Regions from separate parts of the Planococcus sp. VCh962 genome, predicted to be linked through region 3. Evidence: riboswitches for the same ligand, from Rfam matches in the RefSeq annotation. Region 3 holds a riboswitch; each other region holds the start of a gene.

Region 1 (4,475 bases), on a different contig from region 3:
CCGAGAGCTCGTTCGCTGTTAAAGCCGTTTCCGGAGCGGCTGCAAAAATCCGTCCAGGGAATAAAACCGGCTGCCGCATAACAAAATCGCTATCCTCAACGATTTTTCCACCAATGTCCATGGCAAGTTCCCGGTTGAAAAATGATCCCCATAAATCCAGCCGATGTTCGACAGCTATGATTGTCAAACCGAAGTTTTTTTGAAGCTCATCCAGCCATTCGATAAACTGTTTTGCCGTATAGGGATCGAGGTGGGAAATCGGCTCATCGAGCAGCAGCACTTCCGGTTCCATGATCAATGCACAAGCGGTTGCAACGCGCTGTTTCATGCCGCCGGACAGCGACTGAATCACGGAATGGCGCAGATGGGAAAGGCCGGTCAATTGCAAAACTTCTGCAATGCGCAGATCCATTTCGGCAAAAGGGGCATGCAGATTCTCCAATGTAAACGCCAATTCTTCTTCGACCGTCGGCATGCAGAACTGCGAATCCGGATCCTGGAAAACAGTGGCCACCCGGCGGTTGATCTCGCCGGGTGAGTAATCTTCCGCATTTTTGGCGAATAAGTGGATAGTGCCGCTGGCAATGCCGTCACAATTGAGCGGATACAAACGGTTCAGCAAATACAACAATGTGCTTTTTCCGCAGCCGCTCGGGCCGGAAATTACGACGCGTTCACCGCGTTCAATATGAAAGGAAATGCCGTTCAAGGTATTCGCTCTATCATCCGGAAAACGAAAACTCACATCTTGTAAGGAAAATACGCGGTTATGCACCCGCATCACCTTTATTCGCGCGGGCAATGGCGTAGCCGCGCAGTGAACCGGTCGCAAGCAAGCCATCCGTTAAATACTTGCCTCCGACACCGGCAATGATCATGCCGCTCAATACGCGAAGGGTGAACATCAATGCCACGAAAGAAGGATCGAGTGCTGCATAACCGGAGATGAAATAGCCGTAAACAAAACTGAATACCGCCGAACCGGCACCGGCCAGCATCAATACCGCTAAGTTGAAATGTTTGTAGCCGGTCACCGCAAAAGCCGCTTCCGCACCTAATCCTTGGATGATGCCGGATAACAGGAGGCGGGGACCGACTGCATTGCCGAGCAGCACTTCAATCGCAGCAGCCATCGATTCCGACAGCACTGCCGCACCGGGTTTGCGGATGATATACATGCAGATGATGGAAACGATAAACCAGATGCCGAACATCCATTCATAGGCAAGCGGGCCGATGATGCCGGCCCAAATATTCGAGATATGCACAAACAGCAAATAGACAATGCCAAAAACAATGGCAAACAGTGACATCAGCACAACTTCTTTCAGTTTCCACGATTTAAGCATTGGAGGCACCTCTATGGGAAGGGCTATTGATGCTCATCGACACAGTCATCACCAAGTGGCGGTGCTGTTCCGAGCGGGCATTGGTGAATGCTTCTTCGTAAAAAGCGAAAACATCATGGATATCGCCGTGGATGCCGCTCGCGTAATGCATGGACTCGTTAAAGACGCCTTGCTCTTTCGCGCGATCCACTTCACGGTAAATGACTGCCATATAGTCCGGGTTGTTCATCGGGTACAGCGCGAATTGAGACGACACATATTGTTTCGTCTCATCGGTATTCAGCAGCACATCGTCTTTGTCCAAATACACATCGCCCGCTGTATCTCCCGGACAGCCGATGGAGAACGTGCCGGACAGCGCGACATGCTCACCGGTTTTCGCGGCATGCAGCGTGAGCGCTTTCGCCACATTAAAAACATGGTTTTGCTTGCCGCGGATTACGGTCGAAACATCATCGGTGTGCATCCAGACATTCGCTGTATCTGTGTCGTTCAAAGCCCCTTTAATTACTCGGATAAAATCCCCTGTCATCGGATGCAAAGAAAAGCGAAATCCGACAATCGGGCTCGTGCCGCATTGCAATGGTTCCATAATAAATTCTCCTCCTTAAAAATTCGCACAAAAAAAGCTGCATCCGTGAAGATGCAGCCACTATTCCATGTCAATTAAATTTAAGAAAGATCCAATTGCGGAAAGTCACCGCACTTCCTCACGCCAGTATTACCTGGATCGAGTCATAAGGGATCGAAGCTTGCGCTTGCATCTCAGCCGAAAATCGGGCACCCCCAGTGCAGAAAACGGTATGCAGTTAGTTTGTGGCCGGGATTTGTCCCGATGGGTCTAGTGTAGCGGAAGGGATGGGGGATGTAAAGGAGTTTCAGATTTTGGTTTTTGCAGCCGGGCTATTTATGAATTTATACTGAAAATTTAGAAATCCTAAAATATTGTAACTATATAGTCACAAAGCTGAAGAAAATGTATTATTTTTTTAATATTCATGAAACTTTTACATCATTTTGGCGTATTATTAGGAAAGATAAATAATAAATTATAAGGGGGAATCAGTATGAGGAAACGGCTTATGAAGGCAGGAATTTAACTGATCTAAACCTATGGACAAGGAAGAAAAAATAAAAAAACAATTTCAAAAGCTGAAGATAGCAGCATTTACTTGTCCAGATTGCTTTGGGGGATTTTAAAGATAGAAGCTGGGAATGTAAACTCCGTGGGTACCAACGCTTAGTGGCTTAGGGGAAAGCTAATTAAAAAAACACTAAAAAATGGGAGTTTGTCATGAATACAATAGACTGGTTTGAAAGGTTGACTCATACATTAGAGACTTATCAAAAAAACAACAACGCTGATCCGCACCGGCTGCAATTCCACTTAATGCCCGCGGTGGGTTTGTTGAATGACCCAAATGGACTCATCCGTTATAAAGGCGCTTATCATGTATTCTTTCAATGGCATCCGTTTGGAACAATACATGGGCCTAAATGTTGGGGCCATTCCACATCCCAAGATCTCGTTTATTGGCAAGAGCACAAGCCTTCCCTTGTTCCAAGTGAATGGTATGAAAAGGATGGTTGCTTTTCAGGAAGTGCTGTTGAAGTTGATGGAGATATGGTGTTATTTTACACTGGAAACGTCGAGCATGAAAATGGATTGCGTGAAACCTATCAATGTATTGCCGTTTCCCATAACGGTTTTGATTTCGAGAAAAAAGGCCCTGTGATTTTGTTGCCAGAAGGTTACACGTCCCATTTCAGAGACCCGAAAGTATGGAAAAAAGACGATATGTGGTACATGGTTGTGGGTGCACAAACATTTTATCAAGAAGGGGCCGTTGTGCTTTTCGCTTCAACAGATTTGAATATATGGGAACTCAAAGGGACTTTAGCTGGAAATCGTCTAAATGGATTGATGAACTTCGGCTATATGTGGGAGTGTCCGGATTTTTTTGAACTTGATGGAAAAGATATCTTGATTGTTTCACCTCAGGGGCTGGAAGCGAAAGAAACCTTTTTCCACAATGTGTTTCAGTCAGGATATTTTATCGGGAAATGGAAAGTCGGAACAACTGAATTTCCGCACAGTGAATTTATTGAACTTGATCGGGGGTTTGATTTCTATGCCCCGCAAACATTTCAAGATGACCATGGGAGAAGGATCATGCTGGGATGGATGGGAATAACAGATGAACAGGAACCCCATCAACCAACAATTGAAAAAGGCTGGGTCCATGCATTGACGATTCCTCGGGAAATAGAGCTGAGAAATAACCGGATTATTCAAAAGCCGGTGCAAGAACTCCAAAAGTTGCGAGAACCTAAAAAATTCCATTGCCATACAAGCATCGAAAATGAAACAAAGACTTTGCCAGAACTGGCCGGTACAGTAAGTGAAATCAAAATCCACTTCCACCAAAATCTTGCCGATACAGTGAAAATAGAGATCCGTAAGAATCTGTCAATCGTGTATGTACCACACTTGAAGCTGTTGACGTTAGAGAGAAAGCGGTTCATCGATGGCAAAGTTGAAAGCCGAAGCTGTTCGTTGGACAAGCTTGAGGACCTTCATATCTTCCTGGACACAAGCTCTATTGAATTATTTGTCAATGGAGGGGAAGAAGTGTTTACGGCGCGATTTTTTGCCGAAGCACATGATATAGATGTTCTCCTTACAGCAGATGGGCATGTGGATGTAACTCTTGAAAAGTGGAATTTGCGGAATCCGAAAGAGCTTTGAATCATTCCAAGATAAAGGTGCAAAGATTAACGCTATTGCATTATCGACATTTTTCAAACTAGGTGCAGAGCTATTGGCCAAAGTTGCTTCGGCCGATGGCTTTGCTCCATATTTTTTATAAGACCCAGAAGAAAGAGCGGAAGCCGTGTCTGCCTAAAGGGGCTTGTTCAGCTCGTTTCAGTTTTCATTATTTGTTCCACTAAACTTTTAGGCAGCTTACATAAAAGGGGGAGTTTAATATGTTTGACGTCGTCGCTCTTGGTGAACTCTTGATTGATTTTACACCAGCCGGAAAATCTGCAAATGGAAATACCTTGTTTGAAACGAACCCTGGCGGAGCACCTGCTAATGTTCTCGCAACGTTGGCCAAATTCAAT
Region 2 (4,475 bases), on a different contig from region 3:
CAGCTGCGCAAGCTGCAGATCATCATTCACGATAAACGGCACATTATACTGGCGGCACAGCCATTTGCATTCAATGGCAAATTTCATCAATGCATCCCCAGTGAGTGCACCGGATCCTTTTTCCCTTAATTGAAAATGGTGGATTCCCCCAGCCAATGCCTCCTCTAATACCAGCAGCGGATTGCGCCCGGGTGCGTTGGCTGTTCCCATAATAAAATAGATCGAAGGTTCATCGAACAACTTCGACATGATGGATGCCTCCTTTCTCGCGCTGGTGCTTCTGATAAGCCGCATGGTTGGTCGGTCCATGCCCGGCTCCAATATGAAGCTCTTCGCTGAGAGCTGCCTGGATAAATTGCTTCGCAGTGTAAAGGGCATCTTCCAGCGATTTCCCCTTGGCCAATTCCGCTGTCAAGGCAGCGGCAAAAGTGCAGCCCGTTCCATGCGTCTGAACCGTAGCAATGCGGGGGGAGCGGAAAAGAAGCTCATCCCCGTTTTGATTCAAATAAAAGTCTTCAGCCATGTCAGGGTCTGTGCCGTGGCCGCCTTTAATGACGACGGAAACAGCGCCCGATGACAATATCCGCCCGGCTGCCTGCCGCCGTGAAACTGCATCATCTATCCCTATGCCGCTGATCACTTCCGCTTCCGGAATGTTCGGCGTTACGATGAGCGCCAGCGGCAGTAGATGCTCCTTCAAAGCTTTAACCGCTGCCTGCTGCAGAAGACTTGCTCCTCCTTTGGCAATCATGACCGGATCCACTACGGTGTTTTTCCAGCCGAATTGCCGGATGCCGGATGCCGTCTCTTCAATAATGTCTGCATCAAACAGCATGCCCGTTTTCAGCGCCCCAATATTAAAATCTGCACCTACTGCAGCCAGCTGCGCCTTGACAGCACTTGGCGTCATCGGGTAGATTTCCGAAACCCCGAGTGTATTCTGGGCAGTCACCGCCGTGAGCACCGATGTCGAATAAACCCCGAGCTCCTGAAACGTTTTAATATCCGCTTGGATGCCCGCGCCTCCTCCAGAATCTGATCCGGCAATTGTCAATACTTGTGGAATCATCGTAGCGCTCCTTCCTTTTGACGTATCATATCGTCAATATCATTTTGCCCTATGGCATTTAATTGATTTAAAAAAGCAGTTTGAAAATCTCCGGGAAGTTTTGAATGCACGCTTGCCAGTTCGCCGGCAATGGCGTAATAGCGCATAGCCGCTGCCGTGGCTTCAAAACCGTCCTCTGGATGTACCGAGAGAAACGCTGCCACAACGCTGCTTAGCAAGCAGCCGGTTCCTGTTACAGAAACCATGATTTTATGTCCATATGGAATTTCAGCCAGCCGCTTTCCATCCGTGACAATGTCCAATTCGCCGGATACCGCAACAATGAATCCAAATCTATTAGCTGTATCTTTCGCCAGTACATGGATATCCGCCTGCCCTTCGCCGGCATCGACTCCTTTCGCCTGCCAGTGGGCGCCTGCGATAGCCGCAAGTTCACCGGCATTGCAGCGCAGAACTGTGACGTCCACTTCTTCCAGGATTTTATTGGCGGCAGCTGCCCGGAACGCTGTTGCTCCGACTCCGACCGGATCCAATACGACCGGCACCCCCAGCTCATTGGCTTTTTTTCCGGCAATCAGCATGCTGTTCAGGCTCTGCTTGTTCAATGTGCCGATATTAAGCGACACGGCATCCGCTAAAGCAGCCAGTTCAGCCGCTTCTTCCGGCGCTTCGCCCATGATGGGAGAAGCGCCAAGGGCAAGCAGTCCGTTAGCCTGGAAATTCGAGACGACGTGATTGGTGATGCAGTGGATAATCGGTTTTTCTGAACGCAGTTTTTCCAGCATGTTAAACACCTGCCCGGTCATACGTTTTGACTGTCCACGATTCCCGCACCCATGCCTGCTCCCAGAAATTCCATTCGTAATAACTGCTGCGGCGAAAACGGTCTTTCAGTTCAGCACGGCGTTTTTCCGGCAAACCTTCTGCAAGCTTGTCCATCCGGTCCATCTGCTCTTTAACCAAAGCGCCGAATTCCTCCGAGCCGTATGTAGCGATCCAGCGGTCATAAATCGGATGATCGGGTTTGGCCTTTTTCAGCCGTTCACCGATTTCATAGTAAAGCCAGTAGCAAGGCAGAATTGATGCCACGACATCCGCCAAATCGCCTTCAGACGAGCGGTACATATGGGAAACGTAAGCATAGGCACTCGGTGAAGGTTCAAAAACTGCCCAATCGTCTGCCGTGACCCCGAGCAGCTCCATAAACGACTCGTGCAAAGCCAACTCGGCAGCACAAGTGTGCTCCGAATGAAAGGCAAAGCGTTTTGTGGTCTCCAGATCGGTGGCTTTCACTGCTCCAATCGCTTGGACTTTGGCGAAATGGGTCAGGTAATAGGCATCCTGCATAACGTAATGCCGGAATATATCCAGCGGCAGCGTGCCATCGGCAATACCTTTCACAAACGGATGTTCAAAACTTGCCTGCCATAAATCATTGCATTCAACCCGCACTTCTTTACAAAATGTCATGTCTCCATCTCCTTTTCCGTGGTGATTCAAGCTTTAGCACCTGACGCTCCAGAAAATAAACCAAAGCCGAACCAACACTTCCGCTTTTCTTCGACAAATAAAAAACGCCGCTTTCCAGTAAAGGAAAGCGGCGTATGCAGTCAAAAAGGAAATAGCATGCGTTCCGCCACTTCCCTCCGCTGGTATGATCCAGATCAGGTTCAAAGGGTCCGAGCTTATGCCCGTCTCAGCCGATATCCGGCTCCCCTAGTGGTGTTTAATATTCAAGTTGTCAAAATCACTTTAACACAGATTTACGAAACCGCAACCGGTTTTTCTGATTTTTCAGGTTTCACTCGTTCCCCGCTTGTCGGATCAAAGAAGTGAACGCGTGACATATCGAACGCCAAGCGCGCAGTATGCCCCGGCTCAATCGTCGTATTGGCATCCACACGGGCAATAAATTCCTGGTCGCCGTACACGGCATAAATAATCGTTTCCGCACCTGTCAGCTCCGAAACGGTGATGACCGCATCGATGTCGCTGTGTTTGATGCCCGTCAGATCTTCGCTGTTGACGTGGATATGCTCCGGCCGGATCCCAAGTGTAACCGGCGAGCCGTCATAGCCCTGGCTCTTTAACATACTCAAAGTTTCTGAAGGAATGTCGATGACCCGATCTCCCATGACAAACGCACCTTTCTCTAATTTGCCATCAAAGAAGTTCATTGCAGGCGAACCGATAAAGCCGCCGACAAAGCGGTTGGCCGGGAAATCATATACTTCTTTCGGGCTGCCGACCTGCTGGATGACACCGCTCTTCATGATGACAATCCGTGTAGCCATCGTCATCGCTTCTGTCTGGTCGTGCGTTACGTAAATGGTTGTCGTTTTTAAGCGGTGATGGAGTTTTGCAATTTCAGCGCGCATCTGAACACGCAATTTTGCATCTAAGTTGGATAAAGGCTCATCCATCAGGAATACTTTGGCGTCGCGTACAATCGCGCGTCCAAGAGCAACCCGCTGGCGCTGGCCGCCTGACAGCGCTTTCGGTTTCCGGTCCAGGTACTCTTCCAGGCCCAAAATAGCAGCGGCTTCATTCACCCGTCTTTTAATTTCATCTTTTTTGAATTTGCGCAGTTTTAATCCGAATGCCATGTTTTCATACACGGTCATATGGGGGTATAAAGCATAGTTCTGAAACACCATGGCAATATCCCGCTCTTTCGGCTGGACATCGTTCATCCGTTTGCCATCGATGAAAAATTCACCGTCTGTTATTTCTTCAAGTCCTGCAATCATCCGCAAAGTAGTGGATTTTCCGCAGCCCGAGGGACCGACAAAGACAATAAATTCTTCATTTTTGATGTGGAGGTTAAAATCAGTTACGGCGGTAGCACCGTTATCATACGTTTTTCCCAAATTATTAATTAGAATTTCTGCCATCATGCCTCTCCCCATTCTTTTTTACTCTTAATTATAACCAGTTTTCTGTATATTACAAATTAGAAATGCAAATTATTAAGGCCTTACCCATATCTACAACGGTTTAAACTCGATAAAAATACCCATTGTCAGTATATTTAGATTTCACTTTGAAAAGAAGGAGAAGTTGTTATATACTTCTACTAGACATGAGAAGCTGGAATATTTTGTTCTACTCTTTTCAAGGAGAAACAGCCCTGGTTCTGATGAAATTCAGGCGGATGTGGGTATTTTACTTCGACTGTCGAAGATATTTACGGACTCATTTTATTCAATACAAAAGAGGAGTGAAGCAGATGAAGAATTTGAAAGTTTTTATTATGTTGATTGCTGCACTAGCATTGTTTCTCAGCGGCTGTTCGGGATTCCAGACAAGCAACAGCAGCAATGATGAAGCAGCGGTAAATGAAGACGGCAAAACCGTCATCGATTTCTGGACTTTCTGGGGATCTGAAATCCGCCGCCCGATTATT
Region 3 (4,475 bases):
ACCACGGCTTCCCTGTTTTTATGCGGTGTGATTTTAACTGGAATTTTATTGATAAAAAAAAGACCCTAAGGGTCTTTTTTTTATCAATCTATTTTTGTCAGTAAAATCGGCTCGCCTTTTGTAACAAGCACAGTATGCTCAATTTGGGCGACGAGAGACTGATCAGGTGTGATGAACGTCCAGCCGTCTCCGGATTCCACAATATGCTCAGACTTCTGGGAAATGAACGGTTCTACAGCCAGGACCATTCCTTCTTTCAAAATGGTGGTTTCCCAGGCATCATAATAATTCAAAATATGCTGAGGAGCTTCATGCAATGATTTTCCAATGCCGTGGCCCGTCAGATTCTTGATAACGAATAAGCCTTGTTGTTTAGCTTCGCGTTCAACCGCTTTACCGATTTGGTTCAATTTTGCACCAGCTTTGACTTTTGTCATGGCACGGTCAAATGCAGAGGCAGCCACTTCACATAGTTTTTCTTTTTCAGGATGTCCATCCCCTACTACAAAAGAAATGCCCGTATCTGAAAAATAGCCTTCATAAGATCCTGATACATCAATATTGACCATATCGCCTTCATTGATAACCCGTTTCCCCGGCATGCCATGAGCGACTTCCTCATTTACACTGATGCAAGTATATCCTGGGAAATCGTATTCGGATTTCGGCCCTGAGACCCCGCCCAGTTCTTCAAACATTCGGCCGCCCAGTTCATCAAGTTCTTTTGTCGTGATGCCCGGCTTAGTCGCGGCTCTCATAGCATCTCGAATTTCAGCGACCATTCGGCCGGCTTTTTTTAACATCTCAATATCTTTTTCTGTATTGGCAATCATTAAATACCCTTCTTTCAACTTGTCTATGAAAAATTATACCACAAGAAAAGAGGACTATCATAACGATAATCCTCTTACAGTATAGTGAATTGCTTCGACGGCTTTTCTATGGAATACCTAAGGTTACCAATTCTCTTCAGGCAGACGCTGTTCAGCAGAATATCGAAAATAAAATATGATTTATCACCTTATGCTTTTATATCTACTAGTTTAGGGGCAGCTGCAAAAAGGGCAGAGCATACAAAAGCCGCTAGCAGAAATACCGGAATCATGTATGTTGCATTATAAACTGCTGAATAGACAAAAACATTGCCTTCTGCAAACATCCCAAAGAACAGGATGCCGGTAATAACATGGATAATATAACGCAGCAACGAGCCAATGAAGAGCCCCGTCACTACAGCGGTAATCATACCGACTGTGCGATGTTCCCGGCTCGCTTGCAAATATCTTTCGCGCATTATTCCAGCAAGGCCGACAACGCCATATGCAAGGAGATAATCAAAGACTACTTGCATCACTACAAATCCGAACGAAAGTGGAGTAACTGAAATAACTCCAGTGACGATTTGCAGTAAGCCTACAAGCAGCCCTGTTAAGATACCTGCCAGGACGCCTCTTCTAAATGCTATCAAGACGATGGGAATCATCACAAAGCTGACTGAGCCACCCTGTGGCATCTTAAACGCCACAAAATCCAGAACATAACCGAGCGCTCCGAAAATCGCTATTTCCACCATCAATAAAACTCGTAAATTTCTCATGACTTCCTCCTTATGTGTTATGCACATCACCAGAAGGGCCGCAGAAAAAAACCATATAAAAGCGGCGCCAGGATAGATCCTGGCGCCGCGTTAAGGGCAGGTTTCCATCCACATCCCTGCGCAAGTGTTAACTTACAGGTTCGAAGGGTAAGAACAAAATGTTCACTCTCAGCAATAAGCTCCCCTTGTGGTGTATACATTATTTCGCTAACACTTGTATTGTACACAAATACCGCCCTTAAAGCAATATCGTTTCAAGCTCTATCGTTAGGGTATACTTTTAATAGCTATAAAATTGGAAAGGTGGTGCAGGCAACTGAGCATGAGTTGCCAAATAGATGATTGAACTGCTTAAGAATTTGATTAAAATCGAAAGTGATACGAAACAAGGAGCGAATGACGCCCTTCTTTTTTGTGCCGACTGGCTGAAAAAAAATGGACAAGACGTCAAAATCCATAACAATGACGGTTATTCCATGTTGACAGCCGTCAAAGGCCAAGGAACTGAAACAATTGTTTGGAACGGACATGTCGATGTGGTGCCTGGACATGCCGATCAATTTGTTCCTATGGAGGAAAGCGACCGAATTTATGGCCGTGGAGCGGCCGATATGAAAGCCGGAGTTGCTGCTATGATGCAGGCTTTTGTGGAGTTAGATGAAAGCAAACTCAATCAGATTGTCCAATTACATATCGTCACCGATGAGGAGATTGGCGGTCGCAATACGTCAAAGTGGCTAGTGGACCAAGGCTATCATGGGGATTTTGTTATTTGTGGTGAACCTACTGGCTTAAAAGTCGGGCTGCAATCTAAAGGAATATTACGCATGGATCTGACTTTTAAAGGCAAACCCGCTCATGGAAGCCGGCCTTGGGAAGGCGTCAACGCTATTGAATCTGCTATGAAATTTCATATGGCTATGGCAGAATTGCCTTTCCGAAAAGAATCCACGGAGTATTACGGACAGCCTTCTGTTAATCTTCCGATCATCAATGCCGGTGACCGCTATAATGTGGTTCCGGAAATTTGCCATATGTCATATGATATCCGTTTCATGCCAGGACAGGACAAACAAGAAATTATCCGGCAAATGGCGGAACTCGCCGATACCTTAAAGCTTGACATGGAATACAAGGCCAGCGGCTCAACGCCGGCTTTAACAACGTCTAAAGAGAACCCTTATATACAGACCCTGCAAAAAGCCATCAAACAAACAACCGGGAAAGAACCGGTATTGTTCGGCCAGCACGGAGCTGCCGATACCCGCTATTATGCTGCCGTTAATGGTGGTGAAGGGGCTATCGAGTTCGGGCCATCCGGTGATGACTGGCATGGCAATGCGGAATATGTCTTCATTTCAAGTGTCCACGAGTATAAAGATATTCTTATTTCATTAGCCTATTCTTAATGACTAGGTTTATAAAAACAAAAACTAGGGAATCTAGTTTATACCTCACTTATGATAGGAGAGATTGATATGGGAATAGGTCGTATTGTAAAAACCGCCATCAAAATAGCACCCGTTGCTTACCCGATTATCCGTAAAGTAATGCAAAAAAGTAAAAAAACCGGAAATACCAGCCAATACAAGACTCCACAAGCCAAACGTTAAAGATAAGAAAACCGCTCCGGATTTCCGGAGCGGTTTTTATTATTCTGATGTGTATTTTGCATAAATGTCCAGTCGATGGATTTACAAATCCTAAATGTCGACGAACTTCCCGCTTGAGTGATGACTTTCTTCACACGTAAGGCACCACTTGACGCAATGCTAAGTATTCGGTTTCCATTTTCTCAGAAGGGCGTGCCGAGGTAACGCCATCAATCGCTGTGCTTTTCTCTTCTCCGTCCTGTCCCTGCAACTGGAGCATTTCTTCGAATGTTTTAGGGTCAGCCGCCGGCAATTCGCCATCTTCTACTTTCCAGCCTTTTTGGTATTGCTCCAAAAAAGCGTTCGCCATCGATTGATAGCCTTTGATGTTTGGATGAACATCGGCCGGATTTGGAATTTTGTCAATTGCATTATCTCCAAATGATTGATTTACAGACACAAACTGCGCTCCTGCTTTTTCTGCTGTTTGCTTCAGTATAGCGTTGAGTTGGTCAAGCTGTTTTCCCGTACCTTCCTTTTGCGTATCCCAGACATGCGGATAAGCGAAATAATAGCCCATTACATACACGTCCGCATGCGGAGCTGTCTTTTTCAGCTCTGCGAAAATGGCTTCAAGATTAATCCGTGCTTTGTTTAAAGCAAAGTCTACCTGGATTTGCTGAAATGCCAAAGTGCCTTCTGCTGGATTCGATCGAACTAATGGCAAAAGATCATTCGCACCTGCAGATAAAGTGATAATATTGGCTGAAGCCAGTGCTTCCTTAGCTTCCGGTGACTGTATCCTTTTCAGCACATCTGCTGTGGTGAACCCTGGAAAGGCCAGGTTTTTTGTATAGAAAGCGACCGGTTGATGGCGCGCCAATTCTTGCGCAATCAAATCTGAATAGCCTGCATCAATTTGAGAATTTGGTGTTTGCCCTGCTGCTAAAGAATCGCCAAGTGCGATATAAACCGCAGGAATTCTCACTTCCGCTTGCACCGACATCGATCCACTGATCAATAAGGCAATAGCCAACATTGCTGTCCAAAATTTCTTCAAATTGCTCACCTCTTAGAATGCCCAGTTTCCATTGCGGAAAATCGGCTCTTTTGTCCCGTCTTCCCGAATGCCGTCAATATTCATTTCTGCACTTCCGATCATAAAATCTTCATGGACAATGGAAGTATTCAAGCCGATCGACTCCAATTGCGTCCGTTCCAAATCACGGGCACCTTCACAGCAAGTCGGATATGAATCTCCGATTGCCAGGTGGTTAGAAGCATTT

Evidence for each region. A riboswitch is a leader RNA that binds a small molecule or an ion and turns the genes downstream of it on or off. The one in region 3 is predicted to bind thiamine pyrophosphate.
Region 1: another riboswitch for thiamine pyrophosphate. It lies ahead of AC3AQ9_RS02870 (YkoF family thiamine/hydroxymethylpyrimidine-binding protein); the one in region 3 lies ahead of thiT (energy-coupled thiamine transporter ThiT).
Region 2: another riboswitch for thiamine pyrophosphate. It lies ahead of tenA (thiaminase II); the one in region 3 lies ahead of thiT (energy-coupled thiamine transporter ThiT).

The regions. Positions count from the first base shown of each region.
Region 1 is NZ_JBYLHS010000001.1:546,960-551,434, forward strand. It holds gene AC3AQ9_RS02860 (ABC transporter ATP-binding protein) at 1-775, opposite strand, end outside; gene AC3AQ9_RS02865 (ECF transporter S component) at 768-1,349, opposite strand; gene AC3AQ9_RS02870 (YkoF family thiamine/hydroxymethylpyrimidine-binding protein) at 1,342-1,941, opposite strand; TPP riboswitch at 2,040-2,147, opposite strand; gene AC3AQ9_RS02875 (glycoside hydrolase family 32 protein) at 2,644-4,098, shown strand; gene AC3AQ9_RS02880 (PfkB family carbohydrate kinase) at 4,338-4,475, shown strand, end outside.
Region 2 is NZ_JBYLHS010000002.1:610,431-614,905, forward strand. It holds gene thiE (thiamine phosphate synthase) at 1-249, opposite strand, end outside; gene thiD (bifunctional hydroxymethylpyrimidine kinase/phosphomethylpyrimidine kinase) at 230-1,069, opposite strand; gene thiM (hydroxyethylthiazole kinase) at 1,066-1,854, opposite strand; gene tenA (thiaminase II) at 1,856-2,539, opposite strand; TPP riboswitch at 2,694-2,797, opposite strand; gene AC3AQ9_RS10390 (ABC transporter ATP-binding protein) at 2,833-3,963, opposite strand; gene AC3AQ9_RS10395 (ABC transporter substrate-binding protein) at 4,299-4,475, shown strand, end outside.
Region 3 is NZ_JBYLHS010000014.1:41,293-45,767, forward strand. It holds gene AC3AQ9_RS19900 (TspO-related membrane protein) at 1-69, shown strand, start outside; gene map (type I methionyl aminopeptidase) at 84-833, opposite strand; gene thiT (energy-coupled thiamine transporter ThiT) at 1,022-1,597, opposite strand; TPP riboswitch at 1,694-1,793, opposite strand; gene AC3AQ9_RS19915 (M20 family metallopeptidase) at 1,936-3,006, shown strand; gene yxzF (small protein YxzF) at 3,076-3,210, shown strand; gene AC3AQ9_RS19925 (SGNH/GDSL hydrolase family protein) at 3,341-4,249, opposite strand; gene AC3AQ9_RS19930 (aminopeptidase) at 4,262-4,475, opposite strand, start outside.